Regions from separate parts of the Priestia sp. LL-8 genome, predicted to be linked through region 1. Evidence: a T-box and tRNA genes for the amino acid it is inferred to sense, from the RefSeq annotation. Region 1 holds a T-box; the other regions hold tRNA genes.

Region 1 (3,183 bases):
TTATGTTTAAATTTCTTTTTTATTCTCCTTCTAAAAAGAAGAAAGCTCAGCAAAATACGAACAAATTGTCCGATGAGGCTTCAGCTTCATCAAATACAAGCGATTCGAATGGAATAAGATAATTTTTTTCACAAAATACCGGCGTTTGTCTAATGCAAAAGTTACACTGCCGATATATAATATTTTATACCCTTCTAGTTCAATATTCCCTTCATTTTGGTGTAAGACAAGATGAAGGGAATCACTATCCGACTTAAAAAATCGGATTTTTCTATTTAGCAAGGTAAATGGCTTCAATAAACTCCGTTTGAATTTTTTTCTTTATTCAAGTTTACAGCTGCCTCTTCCACACTTATTGTTCCTATATTTTTCTTCCCATGCTTTCGCATAGCAAGCGATTCATCTTCCACTTCTTTATCTCCTATCACAGCCATATAAGGAACTTTCAGCATTTCTGCTTCTCGAATTTTTAGCCCTATTTTTTCAATGCGATCATCTACTTCCACACGATATCCTTTTAACTCCATCTCGTGTTTCACTTTATATGCATATTCCATATGCGGCGGTGAAATAGGCAATAGTTTGAGTTGAACAGGAGCCAGCCAAAGAGGAAATTGACCTTCGTAATGTTCAATCAAGATGGCCATAAATCGTTCAACGGAACCGTATATAGCGCGGTGAATCATTACGGGACGATGCGGTTTATTGTCTTCCCCAATATACATACAGTCAAACTTCTCTGGCATTAGAAAATCAAGCTGAACTGTTCCACACTGCCAGCTGCGACCTAAGGAATCTAAAATATGAAAATCGATTTTCGGCCCATAAAAAGCTCCGTCTCCTTCATTAACCTGGTAATCTAAGCCTTTTTCACTTAACACAGATTGAAGCGACTTTTCTGCTTGGTTCCATGTTTCAATATCTCCCATGAATTTTTCAGGTCGTGTGGATAGCTCCACTTTGTAATCGAAGCCAAAATGTGAGTAAAAGTCATGGATAAACGCTAGGATGCGGCTAATCTCAGCTTCAATCTGACTGAGTTCTACGAATAAATGAGCGTCGTCCTGTGTGAATGAACGGACTCTTAGCAATCCGTTTAAAGAGCCAGAAAGCTCGTGGCGATGAACTAATCCAAGCTCTGCGTATCGAATCGGAAGTTCTCGGTAGCTTCTTCGTTTGCTGTTAAACAATAAAATGGCTCCCGGACAATTCATCGGTTTAATCGCATAGTTTTGTTTGTCAACATTTGAAAAATACATATTCTCATGATAGTGCTCCCAGTGTCCTGATTGTTCCCATAGCTCCTGTTTCATCATGATTGGTGTTTTTATCTCCTGATAGCCTGCTTTGTAATGCTTTTGTTTCCAGTAGTTTTCTAACTCATTTCGAACAATCATTCCGTTAGGTAAGAAAAACGGCATGCCAGGAGCTTCTTCCATCGACATAAACAGCTCCAGTTCTTGACCTAATTTTTGATGATTTCGTTTTTCTGCTTCCATTTGTTTTGACATGTTCATTCCTCCAATATGTTTTTATTCAACAAAAAAGCCGCACTCATCCCTAGTAAAGGGACGAATGCGGCCGTGGTACCACCCTAATTCCGTAAAATACCCATACGTATTTTACGCTCAAAAAAGATAACGGTTTTACCGATTGCAGTTTCAGTTATGCACGTTCCCTGCAATAGCTCTAAGGTGGTAAATTAGATGATTTCTTAAGGGCTCTCAGCCAGTGACCCTATTCTCTGCGAAGAAAACAGCACCTAATTCATGTCCTTTTCATTGCTCGTATATTCATTTTTTCTACATAAAAAAAACCGCACTCATCCCTAGTAAAGGGACGAATGCGGCCGTGGTACCACCCTAATTCCGTAAAATACCCATACGTATTTTACGCTCAAAAAAGATAACGGTTTTACCGATTGCAGTTTCAGTTATGCACGTTCCCTGCAATAGCTCTAAGGTGGTAAATTAGATGATTTCTTAAGGGCTCTCAGCCAGTGACCCTATTCTCTGCGAAGAAAACAGCACCTAATTCATGTCCTTTTCATTGCCAAATACTGTTTATTAGTTGTTAAAAGCGATTATAGTGTATAAATTTAACAGAAGTCAAGAGATAATTTTTTATTTTTTAATGTTATAGGATTACTTTATGTTTAAATTCCTCAAAAGTTACTTAGGAATACATGAACTTAAAAAGTTTTTTATTATAATATTAAAAACTGTTTTTTATTCTTGTTTTTACACAATAAAGGCGAATAAGAAAAATATTAAAAGCGCGGATTTATTTTATATACGCTTTATCAACGAAGTAAGATACAATACTTCTCCAAATCAGAATAAGTAACATAGCACCCGTATCATCAAACTTTTATTTGTATACTAAAATATTAAATATGCCTTTTCTACTCATAAAAATATTCAACTTATATTCGTAGAAACTATTTTGTTATCTATCATTACGCGGAAGCTCATCAAGCATGATTCCACTTTGCGGCAAAATCCGTTTTTTCCTGATTTGCTCTTTAAGAATAACATCAAGCTGCCGTTGAATTTTCCTTGTTTCATTTGTCGAAAAATACGGGTGAGCCAGATTTACTGTTTCCAATGGATCTTTGGTCAAATTGTACATTTCAATTTGATCGGGAACCCCTGTTGTTTTGGGGGTAGTAAGACTTACTGGGTAACCTTCATATTGCTCTCGGTGAACGACTTCATCCGGTTCGTCAGATGTTGACCAAAATTGCAGATTATCATGGTAGCGAGCGTATTTCCAAATTTCCTTTCCTGCCGCTGACGAAAACTCTACAATGACCGCTTGAATGTGATTAGGCTGATCAACTGAAGGGTAGCTTTCTTTTAAAAAATTTGTTTGATGAAGTCCTTTTGTTGGGTCATCATCCGTCATGAAGAAAATTGGCGTTTTTTCTTGATGGAGTGTTGTTTCTCCTAGCAACGTGCCAGATAGGTCTCGCCCAACAAGTGGATGTACTTCCGTATGACTTTTTTGAAGTTGTTTTTGAACAGCGGAAGCATCGATATTAGCCAAACTAAGCATTGTCGGGATCAAGTCAACGTGACTAGTCAACAGGTCTGTACGTTGATAGCTAGGAAACAAATGCTTGTTGTGAATGAGAAACGGCACATGAATAGATTCTTCATACATGTTGTACCATTTTTGATG
Region 2 (3,183 bases), 1.7 Mb from region 1:
ATAGGGTAAGCGCGCTGCTGGATATGCGCGTTCAAGCAGTTAGGCTGATGAGTAGGCAAATCCGCTCATCGTAAAGGCTGAGCTGTGATGACGAGGGAATTATAGTACCGAAGTTCCTGATTCCACACTGCCAAGAAAAGCCTCTAGCGAGGCGGGAGGTGCCCGTACCGCAAACCGACACAGGTAGGCGAGGAGAGAATCCTAAGGTGATCGAGAGAACTCTCGTTAAGGAACTCGGCAAAATGACCCCGTAACTTCGGGAGAAGGGGTGCTCTGGTAGGGTGTATAGCCCGAGAGAGCCGCAGTGAATAGGCCCAGGCGACTGTTTAGCAAAAACACAGGTCTCTGCGAAGCCGCAAGGCGAAGTATAGGGGCTGACGCCTGCCCGGTGCTGGAAGGTTAAGAGGAGGGGTTATCCTTTGGGAGAAGCTCTGAATCGAAGCCCCAGTAAACGGCGGTCGTAACTATAACGGTCCTAAGGTAGCGAAATTCCTTGTCGGGTAAGTTCCGACCCGCACGAAAGGCGTAACGATCTGGGCACTGTCTCAACGAGAGACTCGGTGAAATTATAGTACCTGTGAAGATGCAGGTTACCCGCGACAGGACGGAAAGACCCCGTGGAGCTTTACTGTAGCCTGATATTGAATTTTGGTACAGCTTGTACAGGATAGGTAGGAGCCTGAGAAGCCGGAGCGCTAGCTTCGGTGGAGGCGTCGGTGGGATACTACCCTGGCTGTATTGAAATTCTAACCCGCGGCCCTGATCGGGCCGGGAGACAGTGTCAGGTGGGCAGTTTGACTGGGGCGGTCGCCTCCTAAAATGTAACGGAGGCGCCCAAAGGTTCCCTCAGAATGGTTGGAAATCATTCGTAGAGTGTAAAGGCACAAGGGAGCTTGACTGCGAGACCTACAAGTCGAGCAGGGACGAAAGTCGGGCTTAGTGATCCGGTGGTTCCGCATGGAAGGGCCATCGCTCAACGGATAAAAGCTACCCCGGGGATAACAGGCTTATCTCCCCCAAGAGTCCACATCGACGGGGAGGTTTGGCACCTCGATGTCGGCTCATCGCATCCTGGGGCTGTAGTCGGTCCCAAGGGTTGGGCTGTTCGCCCATTAAAGCGGTACGCGAGCTGGGTTCAGAACGTCGTGAGACAGTTCGGTCCCTATCCGTCGTGGGCGTAGGAAATTTGAGAGGAGCTGTCCTTAGTACGAGAGGACCGGGATGGACACACCGCTGGTGTACCAGTTGTCTTGCCAAAGGCATCGCTGGGTAGCTATGTGTGGACGGGATAAGTGCTGAAAGCATCTAAGCATGAAGCCCCCCTCAAGATGAGATTTCCCATAGCGTAAGCTAGTAAGATCCCTGAAAGATGATCAGGTTGATAGGTCAGAGGTGGAAGCGTGGCGACATGTGTAGCTGACTGATACTAATCGATCGAGGACTTAACCAAACTTTTAAAAGCGTAAGCTTTACTCAGCGAACTGTTATCTAGTTTTGAGAGAGCAATCTCTTGTCTGGTGGCGATAGCGAAGAGGTCACACCCGTTCCCATACCGAACACGGAAGTTAAGCTCTTTAGCGCCAATGGTAGTTGGGACTTTGTCCCTGTGAGAGTAGGACGTTGCCAGGCAATGAATAAGACCCCTTTTTATGCTCTTGTAAAAGAGTCTAGGGGTTTTTTATTTGGCTCATTTGTAAAAAACTTATATACAATACACACTGAATGTTGTGTATGATATTTGGAGGATTAGCTCAGCTGGGAGAGCACCTGCCTTACAAGCAGGGGGTCGGCGGTTCGATCCCGTCATCCTCCACCACCGTGCCGGTGTAGCTCAACTGGTAGAGCAACTGACTTGTAATCAGTAGGTTGGGGGTTCAAGTCCTCTTGCCGGCACCATTTATATCGGAGGGGTAGCGAAGTGGCTAAACGCGGCGGACTGTAAATCCGCTCCTTCGGGTTCGGCAGTTCGAATCTGCCCCCCTCCACCATCTTTATTGGGCTATCGCCAAGCGGTAAGGCAACGGATTTTGATTCCGTCATGCGTTGGTTCGAATCCAGCTAGCCCAGCCATAGAGAGCCATTAGCTCAGTTGGTAGAGCATCTGACTTTTAATCAGAGGGTCGAAGGTTCGAGTCCTTCATGGCTCATTTTAATAAGCGGAAGTAGTTCAGTGGTAGAACACCACCTTGCCAAGGTGGGGGTCGCGAGTTCGAACCTCGTCTTCCGCTCCATATAAAGCGCCCGTAGCTCAATTGGATAGAGCGTTTGACTACGGATCAAAAGGTTAGGGGTTCGACTCCTCTCGGGCGCGCCATAAACGGGAAGTAGCTCAGCTTGGTAGAGCACTTGGTTTGGGACCAAGGGGTCGCAGGTTCGAATCCTGTCTTCCCGACCATTTATGGGGCCTTAGCTCAGCTGGGAGAGCGCCTGCCTTGCACGCAGGAGGTCAGCGGTTCGATCCCGCTAGGCTCCACCAATTAAATTAAATAATTGTAACGAATAATATGGCGGTGTAGCTCAGCTGGCTAGAGCGTACGGTTCATACCCGTGAGGTCGTGGGTTCGACTCCCTCCGCCGCTACCATATAAGTTACATTTGTTATAAATATACGGAGGAATACCCAAGTCCGGCTGAAGGGATCGGTCTTGAAAACCGACAGGGGTGTTAAAGCCCGCGGGGGTTCGAATCCCTCTTCCTCCGCCATTTATTTATATCATATTCATATCATCGCGGGGTGGAGCAGTTCGGTAGCTCGTCGGGCTCATAACCCGAAGGTCGCAGGTTCAAATCCTGTCCCCGCAACCAAAGTGGTCCCGTGGTGTAGCGGTTAACATGCCTGCCTGTCACGCAGGAGATCGCGGGTTCGATTCCCGTCGGGACCGCCATTTACATAAAGGCTCGGTAGCTCAGTTGGTAGAGCAAAGGACTGAAAATCCTTGTGTCGGCGGTTCGATTCCGTCCCGAGCCACCATTTTAAGATGGCGATTGTGGCGAAGTGGTTAACGCACCGGATTGTGGTTCCGGCATTCGTGGGTTCGATTCCCATCAGTCGCCCCATCTTAAGTAACGCGGGTGTAGTTTAGTGGTAAAACCTCAGCCTTCCAAGCTGATGTCGTGAGTTCGATTCTCATCACCCGCTCCAAATAATGGGCCTATAGCTCAGCTGGTTAGAGCGCACGCCTG
Region 3 (3,183 bases), 2.4 Mb from region 1:
TTCATACTTTATTACTTTATGAATAATTCCATATGATATAGGGAAAATCCTGCTTGAAACTTACTTTTTATTCTGAAAATTCATGGTAATTATTCCTAACTATTATTTCTGTTTACTTAATCTTTAAAAAAGCGCAAATAAAAAAAGGTTTGCAATATATGCAAACCTTTTTAAGATGACCCGTACGGGATTCGAACCCGTGTTACCGCCGTGAAAGGGCGGTGTCTTAACCGCTTGACCAACGGGCCATATTTAAATTTAAAACGACTGGCGGAGAAGGAGGGATTTGAACCCTCGCGCCGCTTACACGACCTACACCCTTAGCAGGGGCGCCTCTTCAGCCACTTGAGTACTTCTCCGTATGGCTCCACAGGTAGGACTCGAACCTACGACCGATCGGTTAACAGCCGATAGCTCTACCACTGAGCTACTGTGGAATATGGTGGGCCTAAGTGGACTCGAACCACCGACCTCACGCTTATCAGGCGTGCGCTCTAACCAGCTGAGCTATAGGCCCATTATTTGGAGCGGGTGATGAGAATCGAACTCACGACATCAGCTTGGAAGGCTGAGGTTTTACCACTAAACTACACCCGCGTTACTTAAGATGGGGCGACTGATGGGAATCGAACCCACGAATGCCGGAACCACAATCCGGTGCGTTAACCACTTCGCCACAATCGCCGTCTTAAAATGGTGGCTCGGGACGGAATCGAACCGCCGACACAAGGATTTTCAGTCCTTTGCTCTACCAACTGAGCTACCGAGCCAAACAAAATGGCGGTCCCGACGGGAATCGAACCCGCGATCTCCTGCGTGACAGGCAGGCATGTTAACCGCTACACCACGGGACCACTTTGGTTGCGGGGACAGGATTTGAACCTGCGACCTTCGGGTTATGAGCCCGACGAGCTACCGAACTGCTCCACCCCGCGATGATATGAATATGATATAAATAAATGGCGGAGGAAGAGGGATTCGAACCCCCGCGGGCTTTAACACCCCTGTCGGTTTTCAAGACCGATCCCTTCAGCCGGACTTGGGTATTCCTCCGTATATTTATAACAAATGTAACTTATATGGTAGCGGCGGAGGGAGTCGAACCCACGACCTCACGGGTATGAACCGTACGCTCTAGCCAGCTGAGCTACACCGCCATATTATTCGTTACAATTATTTAATTTAATTGGTGGAGCCTAGCGGGATCGAACCGCTGACCTCCTGCGTGCAAGGCAGGCGCTCTCCCAGCTGAGCTAAGGCCCCATAAATGGTCGGGAAGACAGGATTCGAACCTGCGACCCCTTGGTCCCAAACCAAGTGCTCTACCAAGCTGAGCTACTTCCCGTTTATGGCGCGCCCGAGAGGAGTCGAACCCCTAACCTTTTGATCCGTAGTCAAACGCTCTATCCAATTGAGCTACGGGCGCTTATTAAAATGGTGCCGAGGGCCGGACTTGAACCGGCACGGTAGTCACCTACCGCAGGATTTTAAGTCCTGTGTGTCTGCCAATTCCACCACCCCGGCAGGACTTATATATGTGGAGCGGAAGACGAGGTTCGAACTCGCGACCCCCACCTTGGCAAGGTGGTGTTCTACCACTGAACTACTTCCGCGCATATATGAAATTAATGAAAGATGCGGGTGAAGGGACTTGAACCCCCACGTCGTAAGACACTAGATCCTAAGTCTAGCGCGTCTGCCAATTCCGCCACACCCGCGTGTGAATATAAATGGTGAGCCATGAAGGACTCGAACCTTCGACCCTCTGATTAAAAGTCAGATGCTCTACCAACTGAGCTAATGGCTCGAAAAAATGGTGCCGGCAAGAGGACTTGAACCCCCAACCTACTGATTACAAGTCAGTTGCTCTACCAATTGAGCTACACCGGCGTGCAATCTCTGACTTAAATAGTCGATGGTGGAGGATGACGGGATCGAACCGCCGACCCCCTGCTTGTAAGGCAGGTGCTCTCCCAGCTGAGCTAATCCTCCGATATATAAGCCTGGCAACGTCCTACTCTCACAGGGACAAAGTCCCAACTACCATTGGCGCTAAAGAGCTTAACTTCCGTGTTCGGTATGGGAACGGGTGTGACCTCTTCGCTATCGCCACCAGACATATTACATTATACACTATTTCATAAAGAAAGCAATACTTTTTTTCGAAAGATTTATTCTTTCAAAACTAGATAACAGTTTGCTGAGCAAAGCTTACGCTTTTAAAGTTTTGGTTAAGTCCTCGATCGATTAGTATCAGTCAGCTACACATGTCGCCACGCTTCCACCTCTGACCTATCAACCTGATCATCTTTCAGGGATCTTACTAGCTTGCGCTATGGGAAATCTCATCTTGAGGGGGGCTTCATGCTTAGATGCTTTCAGCACTTATCCCGTCCACACATAGCTACCCAGCGATGCCTTTGGCAAGACAACTGGTACACCAGCGGTGTGTCCATCCCGGTCCTCTCGTACTAAGGACAGCTCCTCTCAAATTTCCTACGCCCACGACGGATAGGGACCGAACTGTCTCACGACGTTCTGAACCCAGCTCGCGTACCGCTTTAATGGGCGAACAGCCCAACCCTTGGGACCGACTACAGCCCCAGGATGCGATGAGCCGACATCGAGGTGCCAAACCTCCCCGTCGATGTGGACTCTTGGGGGAGATAAGCCTGTTATCCCCGGGGTAGCTTTTATCCGTTGAGCGATGGCCCTTCCATGCGGAACCACCGGATCACTAAGCCCGACTTTCGTCCCTGCTCGACTTGTAGGTCTCGCAGTCAAGCTCCCTTGTGCCTTTACACTCTACGAATGATTTCCAACCATTCTGAGGGAACCTTTGGGCGCCTCCGTTACATTTTAGGAGGCGACCGCCCCAGTCAAACTGCCCACCTGACACTGTCTCCCGGCCCGATCAGGGCCGCGGGTTAGAATTTCAATACAGCCAGGGTAGTATCCCACCGACGCCTCCACCGAAGCTAGCGCTCCGGCTTCTCAGGCTCCTACCTATCCTGTACAAGCTGTACCAAAATTCAATATCAGGCTACAGTAAAGCTCCACGGGGTCTTTCCGTCCTGTCGCGGGTAACCTGCATCTTCACAGGTACTATAATTTCACCGAGTCTCTCGTTGAGACAGTGCCCAGATCGTTACGCCTTTCGTGCGGGTCGGAACTTACCCGACA
Region 4 (3,183 bases), 1.9 Mb from region 1:
TGGGCTGTTCGCCCATTAAAGCGGTACGCGAGCTGGGTTCAGAACGTCGTGAGACAGTTCGGTCCCTATCCGTCGTGGGCGTAGGAAATTTGAGAGGAGCTGTCCTTAGTACGAGAGGACCGGGATGGACACACCGCTGGTGTACCAGTTGTCTTGCCAAAGGCATCGCTGGGTAGCTATGTGTGGACGGGATAAGTGCTGAAAGCATCTAAGCATGAAGCCCCCCTCAAGATGAGATTTCCCATAGCGCAAGCTAGTAAGATCCCTGAAAGATGATCAGGTTGATAGGTCAGAGGTGGAAGCGTGGCGACATGTGTAGCTGACTGATACTAATCGATCGAGGACTTAACCAAACTTTTAAAAGCGTAAGCTTTACTCAGCAAACTGTTACCTAGTTTTGAGAGAACAAAACTTTTCAAAAAAAGTCTTGCTTTCTTTATTAAATCATGTATAATATAATATGTCTGGTGGCGATAGCGAAGAGGTCACACCCGTTCCCATACCGAACACGGAAGTTAAGCTCTTTAGCGCCAATGGTAGTTGGGACTTTGTCCCTGTGAGAGTAGGACGTTGCCAGGCTGTTATTATTCCACAGTAGCTCAGTGGTAGAGCTATCGGCTGTTAACCGATCGGTCGTAGGTTCGAGTCCTACCTGTGGAGCCATTTGGAGAGCTGTCCGAGTGGCCGAAGGAGCACGATTGGAAATCGTGTAGGCGGTTAACGCTGTCTCAAGGGTTCAAATCCCTTGCTCTCCGCCATTTTCATTTAATTAGCACAGTGGCCCGTTGGTCAAGCGGTTAAGACACCGCCCTTTCACGGCGGTAACACGGGTTCGAATCCCGTACGGGTCACCATTTATTTTCATCTACATAATAGTGGAGGATTAGCTCAGCTGGGAGAGCACCTGCCTTACAAGCAGGGGGTCGGCGGTTCGATCCCGTCATCCTCCACCATATATTATCTATTATCATCGCGGGGTGGAGCAGTTCGGTAGCTCGTCGGGCTCATAACCCGAAGGTCGCAGGTTCAAATCCTGTCCCCGCAACCAAGTGGTCCCGTGGTGTAGCGGTTAACATGCCTGCCTGTCACGCAGGAGATCGCGGGTTCGATTCCCGTCGGGACCGCCATTTTAAATTTAATAAGGCTCGGTAGCTCAGTTGGTAGAGCAAAGGACTGAAAATCCTTGTGTCGGCGGTTCGATTCCGTCCCGAGCCACCATTTTAAAAACATTTGTTTTTAAAATGCCGGTGTAGCTCAACTGGTAGAGCAACTGACTTGTAATCAGTAGGTTGGGGGTTCAAGTCCTCTTGCCGGCACCACAGTTATTGTGGAGGGGTAGCGAAGTGGCTAAACGCGGCGGACTGTAAATCCGCTCCTTCGGGTTCGGCAGTTCGAATCTGCCCCCCTCCACCATTTACAGGGGCATAGTTTAAAGGTAGAACTACGGTCTCCAAAACCGTCAGTGTGGGTTCGATTCCTACTGCCCCTGCCAATTATAAAAATAACATTGCATATATACGTGGCGATTGTGGCGAAGTGGTTAACGCACCGGATTGTGGTTCCGGCATTCGTGGGTTCGATTCCCATCAGTCGCCCCATTTATAAACGATATGCATATTCCAATATTGGGCTATCGCCAAGCGGTAAGGCAACGGATTTTGATTCCGTCATGCGTTGGTTCGAATCCAGCTAGCCCAGCCATATTTGCGGAAGTAGTTCAGTGGTAGAACACCACCTTGCCAAGGTGGGGGTCGCGAGTTCGAACCTCGTCTTCCGCTCCAATTTAATTTTAATAAAGTTACTTAGTCTTGAGTAAATGGCGGCATAGCCAAGTGGTAAGGCAGAGGTCTGCAAAACCTTTATCACCGGTTCAAATCCGGTTGCCGCCTCCATTTATTTACAAGCTGCCGGGGTGGTGGAATTGGCAGACACACAGGACTTAAAATCCTGCGGTAGGTGACTACCGTGCCGGTTCAAGTCCGGCCCTCGGCACCATTTATAATTTTAACTTGCCTTTTTTATTTTGCCGATGTGGCGGAATTGGCAGACGCGCACGACTCAAAATCGTGTTCCTTCGGGAGTGTCGGTTCGACCCCGACCATCGGTACTTTAGCTTTACTTGACAGGATGATTCCTGTTTTTATTTTTACTTATCGGTCGACAAATTTTGATAATATTTGCGGGTGTAGTTTAGTGGTAAAACCTCAGCCTTCCAAGCTGATGTCGTGAGTTCGATTCTCATCACCCGCTCCATACATATTGTTATCACAACGCAGTGTCTCGCTTTCAAAGCTGAGATGTTGCGTTTTTTATTTTTAGCGCAAATATAGCGTCTATCTTGAAAAGATAGACGCTATATTTGCGTACATTAGTTAATGACTTGATAGGTTGCTTCGCCGCCGTGAATTTGAATGAACATGTCACTTAGGGATTTAGTTAGTTTATAAGCCTGTTCTTCTGAAAGTGAAGGCTTTAAATAAATGAACTGTACAGCTTGTGTTGTCTTTTCAGTTACGTACGCTCGGTTAGAATCGACATAAGGGCTTCCGAAAGCTCCTAAGGCATCTTTTGAAATGATTTTATTTTCTAAAGAAATGTTACGTTCATTTAGAGCTTCATAAGACTCTTCTTTTTTACCGATAGTAAATTCGATGGGGCCCTCTAAATTAGAGGAATCATAAATTCCAATTGGTACTTCATATTGCAATGAAAAAAAGTTATTAATGTCCACAGCGGAATTGATAGAAGGCAAATACGTTTGTTTTCCTATTCGCCGAATTAAAGCCTCTATTGAAGGACGGTATTTACTTGGATCAGTTCCAAATGTTTTGAAAAGCTTTCTCCACTCGCTAACACCTTCAAATTCTGCTGCTTTTTTTGACTCAAGGTCGAAATAAATGGATTCTTGAAAGAGGCGCAGACGTCCTTTTAGCATTTGAGGAGAATCGCCAACTTCAATATTTTTATACTGAATGATTCCCATTTTAAAAGAAGGGCAAAGCTGTTTAATAGCGGGTGATAATGTAAAGTTCATTTTTTTGATCCTTTCTATTATAATTAGTATTTGTTCGTTTATAGATACCATCCTATCATTTCATTGAGTGAGAAAACAGTTCAATGCATGAATATATAGAATTTCTTAGAAAGGAGGCCATTACTCACTATGAATGCGTATCAGTTAAA

The links. The T-box of region 1 lies ahead of thrS (threonine--tRNA ligase). A T-box ahead of a tRNA ligase gene usually reads a tRNA of that ligase, here a tRNA-Thr.
Region 2: it encodes a tRNA-Thr, which carries the amino acid that the T-box ahead of thrS (threonine--tRNA ligase) is inferred to sense. The anticodon was not compared.
Region 3: it encodes a tRNA-Thr, which carries the amino acid that the T-box ahead of thrS (threonine--tRNA ligase) is inferred to sense. The anticodon was not compared.
Region 4: it encodes a tRNA-Thr, which carries the amino acid that the T-box ahead of thrS (threonine--tRNA ligase) is inferred to sense. The anticodon was not compared.

Annotation. Positions count from the first base shown of each region.
Region 1 is NZ_JAZAQH010000001.1:2,335,121-2,338,303, reverse strand. Features, by position in the region: gene U9R83_RS11815 (hypothetical protein) at 1-122, shown strand, start outside; gene thrS (threonine--tRNA ligase) at 294-1,511, opposite strand; T-box leader at 1,565-1,791, opposite strand; T-box leader at 1,833-2,059, opposite strand; gene U9R83_RS11805 (sulfatase-like hydrolase/transferase) at 2,449-3,183, opposite strand, start outside.
Region 2 is NZ_JAZAQH010000001.1:594,150-597,332, forward strand. Features, by position in the region: rRNA gene U9R83_RS03135 (23S ribosomal RNA) at 1-1,450, shown strand, start outside; rRNA gene rrf (5S ribosomal RNA) at 1,514-1,629, shown strand; tRNA gene U9R83_RS03145 (tRNA-Val) at 1,741-1,816, shown strand; tRNA gene U9R83_RS03150 (tRNA-Thr) at 1,821-1,896, shown strand; tRNA gene U9R83_RS03155 (tRNA-Tyr) at 1,905-1,988, shown strand; tRNA gene U9R83_RS03160 (tRNA-Gln) at 1,996-2,070, shown strand; tRNA gene U9R83_RS03165 (tRNA-Lys) at 2,075-2,147, shown strand; tRNA gene U9R83_RS03170 (tRNA-Gly) at 2,157-2,231, shown strand; tRNA gene U9R83_RS03175 (tRNA-Arg) at 2,238-2,314, shown strand; tRNA gene U9R83_RS03180 (tRNA-Pro) at 2,319-2,395, shown strand; tRNA gene U9R83_RS03185 (tRNA-Ala) at 2,401-2,476, shown strand; tRNA gene U9R83_RS03190 (tRNA-Met) at 2,507-2,583, shown strand; tRNA gene U9R83_RS03195 (tRNA-Ser) at 2,611-2,703, shown strand; tRNA gene U9R83_RS03200 (tRNA-Met) at 2,729-2,805, shown strand; tRNA gene U9R83_RS03205 (tRNA-Asp) at 2,810-2,885, shown strand; tRNA gene U9R83_RS03210 (tRNA-Phe) at 2,896-2,971, shown strand; tRNA gene U9R83_RS03215 (tRNA-His) at 2,982-3,057, shown strand; tRNA gene U9R83_RS03220 (tRNA-Gly) at 3,069-3,142, shown strand; tRNA gene U9R83_RS03225 (tRNA-Ile) at 3,149-3,183, shown strand, end outside.
Region 3 is NZ_JAZAQH010000001.1:4,690,613-4,693,795, forward strand. Features, by position in the region: tRNA gene U9R83_RS24440 (tRNA-Glu) at 177-248, opposite strand; tRNA gene U9R83_RS24445 (tRNA-Ser) at 269-359, opposite strand; tRNA gene U9R83_RS24450 (tRNA-Asn) at 363-437, opposite strand; tRNA gene U9R83_RS24455 (tRNA-Ile) at 441-517, opposite strand; tRNA gene U9R83_RS24460 (tRNA-Gly) at 524-597, opposite strand; tRNA gene U9R83_RS24465 (tRNA-His) at 609-684, opposite strand; tRNA gene U9R83_RS24470 (tRNA-Phe) at 695-770, opposite strand; tRNA gene U9R83_RS24475 (tRNA-Asp) at 779-854, opposite strand; tRNA gene U9R83_RS24480 (tRNA-Met) at 859-935, opposite strand; tRNA gene U9R83_RS24485 (tRNA-Ser) at 961-1,053, opposite strand; tRNA gene U9R83_RS24490 (tRNA-Met) at 1,081-1,157, opposite strand; tRNA gene U9R83_RS24495 (tRNA-Ala) at 1,188-1,263, opposite strand; tRNA gene U9R83_RS24500 (tRNA-Pro) at 1,269-1,345, opposite strand; tRNA gene U9R83_RS24505 (tRNA-Arg) at 1,350-1,426, opposite strand; tRNA gene U9R83_RS24510 (tRNA-Leu) at 1,436-1,524, opposite strand; tRNA gene U9R83_RS24515 (tRNA-Gly) at 1,539-1,613, opposite strand; tRNA gene U9R83_RS24520 (tRNA-Leu) at 1,637-1,718, opposite strand; tRNA gene U9R83_RS24525 (tRNA-Lys) at 1,732-1,807, opposite strand; tRNA gene U9R83_RS24530 (tRNA-Thr) at 1,815-1,890, opposite strand; tRNA gene U9R83_RS24535 (tRNA-Val) at 1,917-1,992, opposite strand; rRNA gene rrf (5S ribosomal RNA) at 2,002-2,117, opposite strand; rRNA gene U9R83_RS24545 (23S ribosomal RNA) at 2,228-3,183, opposite strand, start outside.
Region 4 is NZ_JAZAQH010000001.1:409,217-412,399, forward strand. Features, by position in the region: rRNA gene U9R83_RS02150 (23S ribosomal RNA) at 1-353, shown strand, start outside; rRNA gene rrf (5S ribosomal RNA) at 464-579, shown strand; tRNA gene U9R83_RS02160 (tRNA-Asn) at 589-663, shown strand; tRNA gene U9R83_RS02165 (tRNA-Ser) at 667-758, shown strand; tRNA gene U9R83_RS02170 (tRNA-Glu) at 780-854, shown strand; tRNA gene U9R83_RS02175 (tRNA-Val) at 878-953, shown strand; tRNA gene U9R83_RS02180 (tRNA-Met) at 972-1,048, shown strand; tRNA gene U9R83_RS02185 (tRNA-Asp) at 1,052-1,127, shown strand; tRNA gene U9R83_RS02190 (tRNA-Phe) at 1,143-1,218, shown strand; tRNA gene U9R83_RS02195 (tRNA-Thr) at 1,244-1,319, shown strand; tRNA gene U9R83_RS02200 (tRNA-Tyr) at 1,330-1,413, shown strand; tRNA gene U9R83_RS02205 (tRNA-Trp) at 1,419-1,492, shown strand; tRNA gene U9R83_RS02210 (tRNA-His) at 1,523-1,598, shown strand; tRNA gene U9R83_RS02215 (tRNA-Gln) at 1,627-1,701, shown strand; tRNA gene U9R83_RS02220 (tRNA-Gly) at 1,707-1,781, shown strand; tRNA gene U9R83_RS02225 (tRNA-Cys) at 1,819-1,892, shown strand; tRNA gene U9R83_RS02230 (tRNA-Leu) at 1,907-1,995, shown strand; tRNA gene U9R83_RS02235 (tRNA-Leu) at 2,026-2,107, shown strand; tRNA gene U9R83_RS02240 (tRNA-Gly) at 2,180-2,253, shown strand; gene U9R83_RS02245 (B3/B4 domain-containing protein) at 2,369-3,034, opposite strand; gene queG (tRNA epoxyqueuosine(34) reductase QueG) at 3,164-3,183, shown strand, end outside.